2 linked regions of the Rhodobium gokarnense genome follow. The protein of the gene in region 1 interacts with the protein of each later gene in a pairwise test. Links are inferred from orthologs where the notes say so. Each region holds a gene or a part of one and is shown on either strand. Other genes may lie near its edges. The genes, in order: M2319_RS06815 and mtgA.

What was found.
Region 2: the proteins of M2319_RS06815 (region 1) and mtgA interact in binary tests that used the Escherichia coli proteins (3 or more experiments, as listed by UniProt). The link is inferred for Rhodobium gokarnense from one-to-one orthologs.

Annotation. Positions count from the first base shown.
Region 1 is NZ_JAOQNS010000003.1:339,763-344,557, reverse strand. What follows is about bases 1-2,972. They hold M2319_RS06815 (peptidoglycan D,D-transpeptidase FtsI family protein), read left to right. Parts: upstream 1-605; coding sequence 606-2,339; downstream 2,340-2,972. Other genes in these bases: M2319_RS06810 (UDP-N-acetylmuramoyl-L-alanyl-D-glutamate--2,6-diaminopimelate ligase), read left to right, coding at 2,418-2,972; ftsL (cell division protein FtsL), read left to right, coding at 247-606; rsmH (16S rRNA (cytosine(1402)-N(4))-methyltransferase RsmH), read left to right, coding at 1-235. In the rest of the region: more of M2319_RS06810, read left to right, coding at 2,973-3,872; M2319_RS06805 (UDP-N-acetylmuramoylalanyl-D-glutamyl-2,6-diaminopimelate--D-alanyl-D-alanine ligase), read left to right, coding at 3,869-4,795. UniProt on the Escherichia coli protein: Essential cell division protein that catalyzes cross-linking of the peptidoglycan cell wall at the division septum. Required for localization of FtsN.
Region 2 is NZ_JAOQNS010000015.1:78,584-87,245, reverse strand. Bases 691-3,653 are described here. They hold mtgA (monofunctional biosynthetic peptidoglycan transglycosylase), read left to right. Parts: upstream 691-1,808; coding sequence 1,809-2,498; downstream 2,499-3,653. Other genes in these bases: ggt (gamma-glutamyltransferase), read left to right, coding at 3,537-3,653; M2319_RS21215 (hypothetical protein), read left to right, coding at 3,051-3,473; rpmF (50S ribosomal protein L32), read left to right, coding at 2,653-2,838; M2319_RS21230 (polyprenyl synthetase family protein), read right to left, coding at 757-1,671; ppa (inorganic diphosphatase), read left to right, coding at 691-750. Outside these bases: more of ppa, read left to right, coding at 217-690; more of ggt, read left to right, coding at 3,654-5,138; M2319_RS21205 (alpha/beta hydrolase family protein), read left to right, coding at 5,285-6,286; M2319_RS21200 (hypothetical protein), read right to left, coding at 6,314-6,682; M2319_RS21195 (putative bifunctional diguanylate cyclase/phosphodiesterase), read left to right, coding at 6,959-8,662. UniProt on the Escherichia coli protein: Peptidoglycan polymerase that catalyzes glycan chain elongation from lipid-linked precursors. May play a role in peptidoglycan assembly during cell division in collaboration with other cell division proteins.

The sequences.
Region 1 (4,795 bases):
CCGCGCGCGGCCGAAGCCGGCCGGATCGCGGCATTTGCCGGAGACCGGCCCCGGCCCGGAGCCGACCTTTTCCCTTCTCTCTCGCAAGCCCATCGAGGCCGACGCCGCCGAGGTCGCCGCCAATCCCCGCGCCCGCTCGGCGCGGATGCGGGCGGCGCTTCGCACCGAGGCGCCGGTCTTCGACCTCGATATCGCGGCGTTCGGCCTGCCGAACCTGCCCGATCCGGCGTTTTGAAAGGACGTTCGATGACGCGTTATTTCAACATCGGTCTCCTCGTTGCCATGATCGTCACGGCAGCGGCGGTCTATGACCGCAAATACGACACGGAACTGGCGGCCGAACGGGTCGCCCATCTGCGCCAGAAGATCGAAGAGGAAAAGAACGCGATCCAGCACCTGAAGGCCGAATGGAGCCTTCTGGAACAGCCGGCCCGCATCCAGGAACTGGTCGAGCGCTACCACGACTATCTGAAGCTCGACACCGTCTCGCCGGAGCAGGTGGTCAGCATCGACGACCTGCCGCTGCGCCCGGTCGACCTGACGCCCTACCAGAAACCCTCCGCGCTCGGCGGTTATGCCGATGCCGGCACGGCGACGGTGCGCTGATGGCCTATCTGAAGCTCCGCGCCGGCCTGATGCGCGTACATGACGGCGATCCGGCGCCGAAAAAGGGCGAGCCGGAAGACAAGCCGCTGTTTGCCTCCTCCGATCCGCGCGACCGTATCCTGTTCGCCATGGTCGTCTTCGCGCTCGCCTATGTGCTGATCGCCGGCCGGCTCGTGGTCCTCGGCTTCACCACCGACGCGCCGACGATCGCCCGGCTGACGGCGGCGGATTCTGTGTCCGCCGCGCGCCCCGACCTCGTCGACCGCAACGGTGAGATCCTGGCGACCGACATCCGCACCGCCTCGCTCTATGCCGAGCCGCGGCGCATCCTCGACGTCGACGAGGCGATCGAGCTCCTGTCCTCGGTGATGCCGTCGCTCAACACGCCGCAGACCCGCAATTACCTCGCCAGCGATGCCGGCTTCGTCTGGCTGAAGCGCGAGATCACGCCGGACCAGAAGCGCAGGATCCACAATCTCGGCCTTCCCGGCATCGGCTTCGTCGACGAGAACCGGCGCTTCTATCCGGGCGGGCCGACGGCGAGCCATTTCCTCGGCCACGTCAACATCGACAATGAAGGCATCGCCGGGATGGAGAAATTCGTCGACGGCGAGGGGCTGGCCGACCTGCAGGCCTTCGGCTTTGCCAACAAGGAGCGCTCGCTGGAACCCGTGCCGCTATCGCTGGACCTGCGCGTCCAGCACGTGGTGCGCGACGAACTCACCAAGGCGATGGAGCGCTACAAGGCGGTGGCGGCCGTCGGCATCGTGCTCAACGTCCATACCGGCGAAGTGCTCGGCATGTCGTCGCTGCCGGACTACGATCCGAACGATCCGGCCCTTGCGCTGCAGCCGGACCGGCTCAACCGGGCGACCGCCGGCGTCTTCGAAATGGGCTCGGTCTTCAAGTCGTTCAACACGGCGATGGCGCTCGACAGTGGCGAGATCGGCCTTGGCGACAGCTTCGATGCGTCGAAGCCGCTGCGCGTGCGCGGCAACACCATCACCGACTTCCACGGCAAGCACCGTGTGCTGACCGTGCCGGAGATCTTCATCTACTCGTCCAATATCGGCAGCGCCAAAATGGCGGAAAAGGTCGGCGTTCCGGGTCAGAAGGCGTTCTTCAAGAAGGTCGGCATGACCGACAAGCTGCCGGGCCAGCTTCCGGAAATGGCGCGGCCGATGCTGCCGCCGCGCTGGGACGAACTGACGTCCATGACGATAGCCTTCGGCCACGGCATCGGCGTGACGCCCATGCACACGGCAGTGGCAGCCGCGGCGCTGATGAATGGCGGCAAGCTGATCCCGCCGAGCTTCGTGCCGCGCAGCCGCAAAGAGGCCGAAAAGCTGGCAAAGCAGGTGATCTCGCCTGAGACCAGCGACCAGATGCGCTATCTCTTCCGGCTCAACTGCGAGCGCGGCTCTGGCCGGCGCGCGGAAGTGCCCGGCTACCGGGTCGGCGGCAAGACGGGCACGGCGGAAAAGATCGTCAACGGCCGCTATGTGGGCAACAAGCGGTTCAACTCGTTCCTCTCCGCCTTCCCGATCGAGGACCCGCAATATGTCGTCCTCATCGTCATCGACGAACCGAAGCCGGAGGAGGGGCAGTATTCCGCCACCGCCGGCCTCAATGCGGCGCCGACGGTCGCCGCCGTCATCCGCCGGATCGCGCCGATGCTCGGCGTGACGCCGCGCTTCGACATGGATTCAAACACACTTCTTGTGTCCTATTGAGCTCCGTGCCATGCAACGGGGCGGCAACCACGGAATGAAAAGCCGGTTTTCCGGCAAAAACGGGACCCCGCTGCAGTCATGCATCTCGCAGAGCTTGCCCCCGACCTTGACCTCGATCCGCGCATCGGCGCGACCGAGGTTGCCGGCCTGACGGCGGACAGCCGGGCGGTTCGCACCGGCTATCTGTTCGCCGCGCTGCCGGGGGCAAAGACCGACGGCGCACGCTTCGTGCCGGCCGCGATGGAGGCCGGGGCGGCGGCGATCCTTGCCGGCACGGAGAGCATGGTCGACACCGCCGACGCCGTGCCGGTGCTGCGGGTCGGTGACCCGCGGCACGTGCTGGCGCTGATGGCGGCGCGGTTTTTTCACCGCCAGCCGGAGACGATGGTCGCCGTCACCGGCACTTCCGGCAAGACCTCGGTCGCGGAATTCACGCGGCAGATCTGGCAGGCAGCGGGGCGTGCCTCGGCGAGTGTCGGCACGCTCGGGGTGACGACGGCCAAGGGTGCGAAATACGGCAGCCTGACGACACCGGACCCGGTGCTGCTCCACAAGCTCCTTGCCGAGCTTGCCGACGAGGGGATCACCTTTGGTGCCATGGAGGCCTCCAGCCACGGCCTCGACCAGTGCCGGCTCGACGGCGTGCGCCTCAAGGCTGCGGCCTTTACCAATCTCGGCCGCGACCACATGGATTATCACACGGACACGGAAGACTATTTCCGGGCCAAGCTCAGGCTTTTCGAGCGCGTCTTGCCGGAGGACGGGATTGCCGTGGTCGATCCGGGCGAGGCCTATGCCGACCGGGTCGCGGCGGCGGCCGAAGCGCGTGGCATCAAGGTGTTTTCAGTCGGGCGTAGCGGAGCCGATCTGAGGCTCGTCGATGCGGCGGTCGAGGGCTTCGGCCAGCGTCTGGTGCTGGAGGCCGGCGGCGCACGGCACGAGGTGCTGCTGCCGCTCGCCGGAAAATTCCAGGTCTCCAACGCGCTGACGGCCGCAGGCCTTGCGATCGCCACGGGCGTTGCCCCTGAGGCAGCGATTGCGGCGCTGGCGACCCTCAAGGGTGCGCCGGGGCGGCTCGACCTGGTTGGCGAGACGGCTGACGGGGCGCTCTGCTTCGTCGACTACGCCCACAAGCCCGACGCCATCACCAATGCGCTTGCCGCGCTCAGGCCGTTCGCCTCCGAGCGGCTCATCATCATCGTCGGCGCCGGCGGTGACCGGGACAGCGGCAAGCGGCCGCTGATGGGCAAGGCGGCAACCGAGGGGGCCGACATCGTCATCGTCACCGACGACAATCCGCGCAGCGAGGACCCGGCCACGATCCGAAGGGCGATCCTTGAAGCGGCGCCCGGCGCGAGCGAGATCGGCGACCGGCGCGAGGCGATCCGCCGCGGCGTTTCCTTGCTTCAGGCCGGCGATATCCTGCTCGTTGCCGGCAAGGGCCATGAACCGGGCCAAATTGTCGGCGACAAGGTGCTGCCCTTTTCCGACCACGACGAGGTGCGCGCCGCGTTGCAGGAGACGTCCCGATGAGCGACACCCTCTGGACCTTTGCCGATTTCCTCGCCGCCACCGGCGGTGTGCTGGAAGGCGCGCCTGGCGCGGACGTCACCGGCATTTCCATCGACAGCCGCACGCTCCAGGCGGGCAATGCGTTCTTTGCGATCGTCGGCGACCGGCTCGACGGCCATGCCTATGTGAAGGGCGCGCATGAGGCCGGCGCCTCGGTCGCGGTCATCGAGCGGGGCCGCCTGAAGGATCCCGTCACCGGGCCGCTGATCGTCGTCGACGACACCCTCACCGCCCTTGAACAGGTCGGCCGCGCGGCGCGAGCGCGCTCAAAGGCCGGCATCGTCGCCGTCACCGGCTCGGTCGGCAAGACCGGCACCAAGGAGGCGCTGCGGCTGACGCTGTCCCGGAGCGGTGCCGTCCATGCCTCGCAAAAATCCTTCAACAATCACTGGGGCGTGCCGCTCAGCCTCTCCCAGATGCCGGAAGACACAGCCTACGGCATCTTCGAGATCGGCATGAACCATCCGGGCGAGATCACGCCGCTCGTCGACATGGTCCGCCCCCATGTCGCCATCGTCACCACGGTGGCGCCGGTCCATATCGAATATTTCGAGTCCGAGGAGGCGATCGCCCGGGCCAAGGCCGAGATCTTTTCCGGCGTCGTGCCGGGCGGCACCGCCGTTCTCAACCGCGACAACCGCCATTTCGACCTTCTCTCGGGCCTTGCCCGCGAGGCCGGCGTTGCGCGCATCGCCAGCTTCGGCGAAGCGGAGGACGCCGACGTCCGGCTCCTGAGGCTTGCGGCCAAGGCGGAATGCTCCTGCGTTTCCGCCTCGGTCTTCGGCCAGGAGCTGACCTACAAGGTCGGCGCGCCGGGCCGCCACCTCGTCGACAATTCGCTTGCCGTCCTTGCGGCCGTCCATCTCCTCGGCGCCAATCTGGCG
Region 2 (8,662 bases), on another replicon or contig:
CTCCTCCTGGCAATCCCGGTGTCATCTGCACCCTAAGCCTTTTGTTGCACTGCACAACAAGCGCTTGCACCCATTCACTCTAGCGTTTATGACCCCCTGCAACGAAGCACAAAACCTCGTTTCGGCGCCAGGACAGCGACAATCGTGCGCTTGCTCCGGCCGGGACGATCCCCGCCCGGCGGCGGCCGCCGGACGACCAAGGAAAGGCCAGACCCCATGCGCATCGACGCGATCTCGATCGGCAACAACCCGCCCCACGACATCAATGTCATCGTCGAGGTTCCCGTCGGCGGCGAACCGGTCAAATACGAACTCGACAAGGCCTCCGGAGCCCTCGTCGTCGACCGCTTCCTCTACACCCCGATGCGCTATCCCGGGAATTACGGCTTCGTGCCCCACACCCTGTCCGACGACGGCGATCCGATCGACGTGCTGGTGCCGAACCAGCGCCCGATCGCGCCGGGCGCCATCATGAACTGCCGGCCGATCGGCGTCCTGATGATGGAGGACGAATCCGGCCATGACGAGAAGGTCATCGCCGTTCCCGCCCACGCCCTCACCAAGCGCTACGACCGCATCAAGTCGGCCACCGACCTGCCGGAAATCACGCTGCACCAGATCGAGCACTTCTTCGAGCACTACAAGGATCTGGAGCCCAACAAATGGGTGAAGATCGTCGGCTGGGAAGACGCTGCCTCGGCCGAACGGCTGATCATGGAAGCGGTCGACCGGGCAAACGCGGCCGGCTGACGCCCCTCAGTTCTTCCGCTCCGCAATGAACCGCGCGGCGGCGGCAAGCACCGCGGCCTTGTCGCCGAACGGTGCCAGGCACGCATCGGCCGTTTCGATCAACTCGCCCAGCCGTCTGTGGGCGGCATCCACGCCGAGCAGCGAGACCAGCGTCGCCTTGCCCCGCTCCGCGTCCTTGCCGGTCGCCTTGCCCATGTCGGCCGCTTCCGATTCCACGTCCAGAAGATCGTCGGCGAGCTGGAAGGCGTTGCCGATCGCCTTGGCGTAGCGGTCGAGCCGCTCCTTCGTCTCCGCATCCGCCCCGCCGAGGATGGCGCCGAGGGCAACGCCGGCGCGGATCAGATATCCGGTCTTCATCGCCTGCATCTGCAGGATTTCCTGTTCCGACAGCGCCCGCCCCTCGGCCGCCAGGTCGAGCATCTGGCCGCCGGCCATGCCGCCGAGGCCCGACGCCCGGGCAAGGCAGAGGACGAGGTCGGCGCGCACCGCCGCGTCGTCATGGGTCGCCGGGTCGGCGAGGATATCGAAGGCGTAGGTGAGGAGCGCGTCGCCGGCAAGGATCGCGGTCGCCTCGTCGAACGCCTTGTGGACGGTCGGCCGGCCGCGCCGGAGATCATCGTCGTCCATCGCCGGCAAATCGTCATGGACGAGGCTGTAGCAGTGGACGCATTCCAGCGCCGCAGCAGACCGCAGCACGCCGGGGCCCTCGACATCGAACAGCCTCGCCGTCTCCACCACCAGGAACGGCCGCAGCCGCTTGCCGCCGTCGAGACTGGCATGACGCATCGCCGCCAGAAGCCGCTCCGGCCGCACGATCTCGCCGGCAAGCGGCGTGGAGCCAAGCAGCCCTTCGAGCGTTTCTTCCATGCGGTCCGCGACCGCGGTCAGTCGTGCGACAAATTCCATGGCGACCTCGTCGATGGTCGGCGGCAAGGGTGCGAAACCGCTCGCCTCCGCCCCGTCCGGTTTGGTAGGAAAGACAGCCATAAGCCCCCGCGGGCGCCGCCCGCGACCCGGCATATGGCACAGGACCAGCGCCCAAGGGAAGGCCGACCCGCATGCGACTGAAGCCCACACGCCGCCTCCTGAAACGCATTGTCCTCGTCGTCGCGGTCCTCGTCCTGCTGCCGTTCCTGCTGATCCCGCTCTACCGCTTCGTCAATCCGCCGGCCTCCACCCTGATGCTGCGCGACTGGGTGACCGGCGGCAGCGTCGCCCGCCAATGGGTGGCGCTCGACGACATCTCGCCGAACCTGGTGCGTGCCGTGGTGATGTCGGAGGACGCCCGCTTCTGCGAGCACGACGGCATCGACTGGGAAGAGGTCCAGAACGCCCTGGAAGACGCCGAGGACGGCAAACCGCGCGGTGCCTCCACCCTCAACATGCAGCTTTCCAAGAACCTCTTCCTGTGGTCCTCGCGCAGCTACCTGCGAAAGGTCGTGGAGGCGCCGCTGGCGCTCTACATGGACGTGGTCCTGCCCAAGGACCGCATCGTCGAGCTCTATCTCAACACGGTGGAATGGGGACCTGGCGTTTTCGGCGCCGAGGCCGCTGCCCAGCGCTATTTCAAGCGGCCGGCGGCAAAGCTCACCCGCAACCAGGCCTCGTTGATGGCCGCCGCCCTGCCGAACCCGATCGCCCGCAATCCGGCGAGCCCCGGCCAGGGCCATGCCCGCCTCGCCCGCCGCATCGCCGGCCGCGCCGCCAAGTCCGGCGCCTACCTGGAATGCGTCCTTGGAAAGAAATAGGCGGGCCGGCGCGCCCCGCCAAAAAAACCGCGTTGGCAGGACTGGTCAAGCGCACCACATGCCTGTATAAGGCGCCCGATCAAGAAATGCCTTGCGCACCGCGCCGGGAGGTATCCCGGCGTGTTTTTGTGTGTTGAGATTTTGGAGACCTGACATGGCTGTCCCGAAGAGAAAAGTGACGCGGATGAAGCGCGGCTTCCGCCGCTCCGACGACGCGCTGCGCCAGCCGACCTATGTGGAAGACAAGGAGTCCGGCGAGCTGCGCCGGCCGCACCACATCGACCTGAAGACCGGCATGTATCGCGGCCGTCAGATCCTGGAGCCGAAGGAAGACATCTAAGGCTTCCGGCTTCTTGCATCCGACAAAACGCCCCAAAAACCCCCGGCCGTCCGCGGCCGGGGGTTTTCTTTTGCCCGGCATCGGGACCACGTCGCGCATGGACGCCGCCCCGCCGGCGGGTTACTAAGAGTGGGGACCGGGAACACTCCCGTCAGGATACGGATTTCAATGCGGCAGGCGACGCGGACCGTCGCCCTTGAAGGGTTTTTCCGATGCTGGTCAACATTCCCCTCACGATCATCCCCCTCATCGTCTACAACATCATCGCCTTCGGCCTCCTCGGCGCCTTCCCGGGCGACCCCTGGGTGGCGCCGGTGTTCACCGTGGAGATGATCTCCGATGCGCGCTGGACCATGGTCATCGGCGACCTGGTGGTCGCGGTTGCCATCGTCTTCCTGTTCTTCGAGATCCTGAAGGCGACGCGCACGACCTCCGGCTCCATTATCGACCACGGGCTCTCCACGCTCGTCTTCATCCTCTATCTCATCGAATTCCTGTTGGTCGCATCCGCCGCCCATTCGGTGTTCTTCATCCTGACGGTGATCGCGCTGGTCGACGTCGTCGCCGGCTTCAGCATCACCATCACCGCCGCGCGCCGCGATTTCGGCTGGGGCGGACCCAACGGCGGCATGTAAGAAAAAGACCTGCGCAAACGGACCGGCGCTCCTCAGAAAAACGCGCCGGCGGGAGGAAACCACATGACCGGCGCGACGCTTCGCGACTTCCATCAACCCGGCCGCTCGCCCGCCTATGCAACGGGGGCCATGGCCGCGACCTCCCACCCGCTGGCGACCGCAACGGCGCTCGACGTTCTCAGGCGCGGCGGCAACGCCGTCGATGCGACGATCGCCGCCGTCGCCGTCCTCGGCGTCGTCGAGCCGCACATGACCGGCATCGGCGGCGACTGCTTCGCCATCCTCTCCGACAAGGACGGCAAGCTCACCGGCCTCAACGGCTCCGGCCGCGCGCCCATGGCGGCAAGCCTCGACCGGCTGCTGGAAGAGGGCGTCACGGAGATCGGTCCGGATTCCGTCCATGCCGTGACGGTTCCGGGCGCCGTCGCCGCCTGGCAGAAACTGCTGACGGAGCACGGCACCTGGAGCCTGGCGGACGCGCTGGCGCCGGCCATCGCCTATGCCGAAGACGGCTTCCCCGTCACCCCGCGCGTCGGTGCCGACTGGGCCGGAGAGGCCTCGCGCCTTGCCCGCGACAAGGGTGCTGCAAAACATTTCCTCGTCGACGGCGCCGCCCCGACGGTCGGCTCGGTGCACCGCCTGCCGGCCCTTGCCGAAACCCTCCGGCGCATTGCCGAAGAGGGCCCGAAAGGCTTCTACGAGGGCCCGGTCGCCGAAGAGATCGTCGCCACCCTTGCCGCCCGCGGCGGCTGGATGCGCCTCGACGACCTCGCCGCCATAGAGCCGACGGCGGAGGTGCCGATCACGTCGGATTACCGGGGCTACACGGTCGCCGAACTGCCGCCGAACGGCCAGGGGCTGACGGCCCTCATCCTCCTCAACATCCTTCAGCACTTCGACCTGGATGACCTCGACCCGCTGGGGCCGGAGCGCTTCCACCTGGAGATGGAGGCGGCGCGCATCGCCTATGCCTGCCGCGACGCCTATATCGCCGACCCGGCCGCCATGACCGAGACGGTCGAGGCGCTGCTGGCGCCGCGCTATTCGGAGCGCCTCGCCGACACCATCGACCCGGGACGGCGCGGCGAACGGCCGGCCGCCAGCGACCTCGTCCCCGACGCCGACACGGTCTATCTCACCGTCGTCGACAGGGACCGCCGCGCGATCTCGCTGATCAACTCCGTCTATCACGGCTTCGGCTCGGGCATCGTCACGGAAAAGTCCGGCATTGCCCTGCAGAACCGCGGCGCCTGCTTCGTCGTCGAAAAGGGCCACCCCAACACCATCGATGCCGGCAAGCGTCCGATGCACACCATCATCCCCGGTTTCGTGCTGAAGGACGGCGCCCCCTTCATGAGTTTTGGGGTCATGGGCGGCGCCTACCAGCCCTGCGGCCACGCCCATTTCCTCACCAACATGATCGACTACGGCATGGACGTGCAGGCCGCCCTCGACTTCCCGCGCCTCTTCTGGGACGACGCCAACGGCCCGCTCTCGGCGGAAACCACGATCCCCGAGGCAACGCTGGAGGGCCTCGCCGCGCGCGGCCACGAGGTGACGATGGCCGAAAGCCCCCATGGCGGAGGCCAGGCCATCCGCATGGACGGCAACGTCCTCATCGGCGGCTCGGACCCCCGCAAGGACGGCTGCGCGCTGGGGTTCTGATCGGGCACGACGTGCGGCCGGCATGTCCTACGATGGGGAATCGCGAATAGCTTGGGGACGCGGCTTGCACACGACAGCGCCGGACCACATCTGAAAGGCTCACGGGGAGCGCGCCGCACCGGCGCACCGATGGAGCGTTTTTCGGCATGCGTATTCTTCACCGCGTGGGCGGCCTGGCGGCCGTGGCCGCGCTGGCCGTCGGCCTTGTCGCTTCGACGGCGAGTTCCGGACATGCGACGCAATCATCGGCCTACAATGCCGGCGTCACCCGCCTCTCCCTTACCGGTTCGCGACAGCTCGACACCCTCGTCTGGTATCCGACGAAAGACGCCGAGGTGCCCTTCAAGGCCGGACCGTTCACCGTCCCCGCGACACGGGACGCAGGTGTCGCCGATGGCCGCTTTCCGGTCGTGCTGCTGTCCCATGGCGGCGGGCCGACCGGCGGCAGCCCGATGATCCTGAAGGAGCTTTCCGCCGCGCTTGCCCGAAACGGCTTTCTCGTCATCGCCCCCATGCACCGCGATACGCCGCTGCTGGCCCGGCCGGCGCAGGTCGCTGCCGCGCTCGCGGGCGTCACCGCCGATCCGCGCTTCGCAGGTCACGCGGACGCGGAGCGTCTCGGCATGGCCGGCTTTTCCCTCGGCGGCGCGGTCACCATTGCCCTTGCCGGCGGGGTTCCGAACCCCGCGGCGCTCGCCGCCTATTGTGAGAAACACCCTGAGGACATCCGCTCCTGCGATGCCGGCCCCGGCAGCCGGGGCGGCAAGGCGGGCAACAGACCGAAGACCGGAACGAGCGGAAAGCGCCCGCCGCCGCCACACCTGCCGGTCAAAGCGCTGGCGCTCCTCGATCCGTTCGGCGTGCTCTTTGATGAAAAGGGGCTTTCCGGCGTCGCCGCGGCCACGCTGCTGATCCGCCCGCAGGACAGCTCCCTCGGCATTGCGAATACCGAGGTCCTTGCCGCCGGCATCGATGCGGCACACCGCGAGACAATCCCCGGCGGCCATTTCGTCTTCACCGACGACTGCCCCGACGCCCTGAAGGCCGACGCCGAAGGGCTCTGCACGGACCCACCCGGCATCGACCGCGCTGCGATACGGACCGGGATGGCAAAGACCGTCGCTGAGTTTTTCAGAAAAACGCTCTGATCGCGCCGACAGAGGCGCACCGGAAGGTCAGGAAACCACCGCCATCAGCCGGCCGGCCTCGGGGATCGTGCGGGCCTTGCGCGCATCGCCATAGGCGGCGGCGGCATCGCTTGGCTCGGCGCGCCGGCGGGCGCGGGTCTGTGGCAAGTCCTGCTTGGTTGCGATGAGCTGGGCAAGGGCCGGGGCATAGGGCCGGTACAGCCAGGCGGTGGGGCCAGTCTCCTTGCGGCGGCGGCTGTGGTCCGGCCGTGCCGGCACCAGCGCCGTTCCGGTACGCTTTTCGGCCGGCTGCTCGCGGCGCTCGTCGCTGCGGATGGACTGCGAGGCCTCGACGCGGCGCCGGGCGTTGCCGACGTCGTTTCGTACCGAACCGCTTTTTGCGATACCCGAGATCATTGGTTGCCAAAGCCTTACGCTTTGTCCCTGAACGGGACGGTTTCGACTGTAACGCCGAAAACCGCGCAAGCGCCATGCCAGACGATCACGTTTTGTTAACCAAAAAATGGTGTGGTCGGGAGAAAATACGCGACATACGCCGCGTTCCGGGCCGCGCGGCGTTCCTCGGGCGGTACTATCTGCCGCCACGAAATCTGGGGATATGCGCCATCTGCCGGCGGGCATGACGTCACCCGGCGACAGATCAGGCTTTGAGCCCGCAAGGGGTGGGTCGGAATGACCGATAAGAAGACACCGGATGCCGGCGCCGCACCGAACGATCCCTCGGACCCCGCCGAACTGAATGCCGAAGAAATCCTGACCGCCGTCGGCGAGGCCGTCTACGAATGGACGCTCGGCGACGACCGCGTCCGCTGGAGCGGCAACGCCGCCGAGGTGCTGCCGGTCAAAAATCCGGCCGCGCTCCAGGAGGGCCGGCGCTTTGCCGCCCTCATCGACCCCGACAGCCCGCTCACCCGCTTCGACGCCGTCGCCGGCAGCGGCAAGCGGGACCATGGCGGCGGCCAGCCCTATTGCGCCCGCTACTGCCTGAAGGGAACGGCGACGACGACCGGCGCGGCGATCTGGATCGAGGATACCGGTGTCTGGTTCGGCGACGGTGAAGGCCTGCCGGCCCGCGCCCGCGGCATCGTCAGGAAGGTCACCGAGCGCCACGCCGCCGAGGTCGAGCTCAGCTTCCTGTCCCAGCACGACGCCCTTACCGGGCAACTGAACCGCGCCCATCTGATGAAGCGCCTCAATGAGGCGATCGCCACCGCGCGCGACCAGTTCGCCTCCTGCGCCTTCCTGATCGCCGGCATCGACAACCTCGCCATCGTCAACGACACCTATGGCTACGAGGTCGCCGACCGGGTCATCGCCACCGTCGCGACCCGCCTGCAGCGCCAGTTGCGCAGCGGCGATTCCCTCGGCCGGCTCTCCGGCAACAAGTTCGGCATCGTCCTCAACGCCTGCTCGGAAGCGGAAATGGAGGTCGCCGCCGAGCGCCTCCTCGATGCCATCGCCTCCGAAGTGATCACCACGGAACTCGGGCCCGTGAGCGTCACCATTTCCATCGGTGGCGTCTCCTCGCCGCGCCACGCCGCCTCGGCCACCAAGGCGCTGGGCATGGCACATGAGGCCCTCGACCACGTCCACCGGCGCCAGTCCAACGGCTTTGCCATCTACCAGCCGAGCGAAAGCCGCGCCGCCGCGCGCCGCCGCAACGTCGAAATGGCGGACGCCATCGTCACGGGCCTCAACGAGCGCCGTTTCCGCCTCGCCTACCAGCCGATCGTCGAAGCGGCGACGGGGACGCCCGTCTACCACGAGTGCCTGCTGCGCCTCGACACCGCCGGCCCGGTGGAGGAGAGCGGCGCGCTGATCGCCGCCGCCGAACGGCTCGGCCTGGTGCGCCTCATCGACCACCGGGTGCTGGAACTGGCTGTGGAAACGCTCGCCCGCTATCCCGCGGCGCGCCTGTCGATCAACATTTCGGCGGAATGCATCGGCGACCGGAGCTGGATGCAGAAGCTGGTCGCCACCCTTGCCCGCCGGCCGCAATTCGGCAAGCGGCTGGCCGTGGAACTGACCGAGACCGCCGTCGTCAGGAATGTCGGCGAGGCCGCCCGCTTCATCGCAGACCTGCGCGATCTCGGCGTCAAGACCGCCATCGACGATTTCGGCACCGGCTATTCGTCGTTCCACATCCTGAAGGAACTCTCCGCCGACCTCGTCAAGATCGACGGCTCCTTCATCACCACGCTGCTCACCGACGAGCGCCACGAGGTCTTCGTCACCGCGCTGGTGGAGATCGCCAAGACGTTCCACCTGGAAACCGTCGCCGAATGGGTCCGCGACGCGGAGACCGCCGCAAGGCTGCGCGCCCTCGGCGTCGACTATTTCCAGGGCGAACTCTACGGCCTTGCAGCCTCCGAAGCG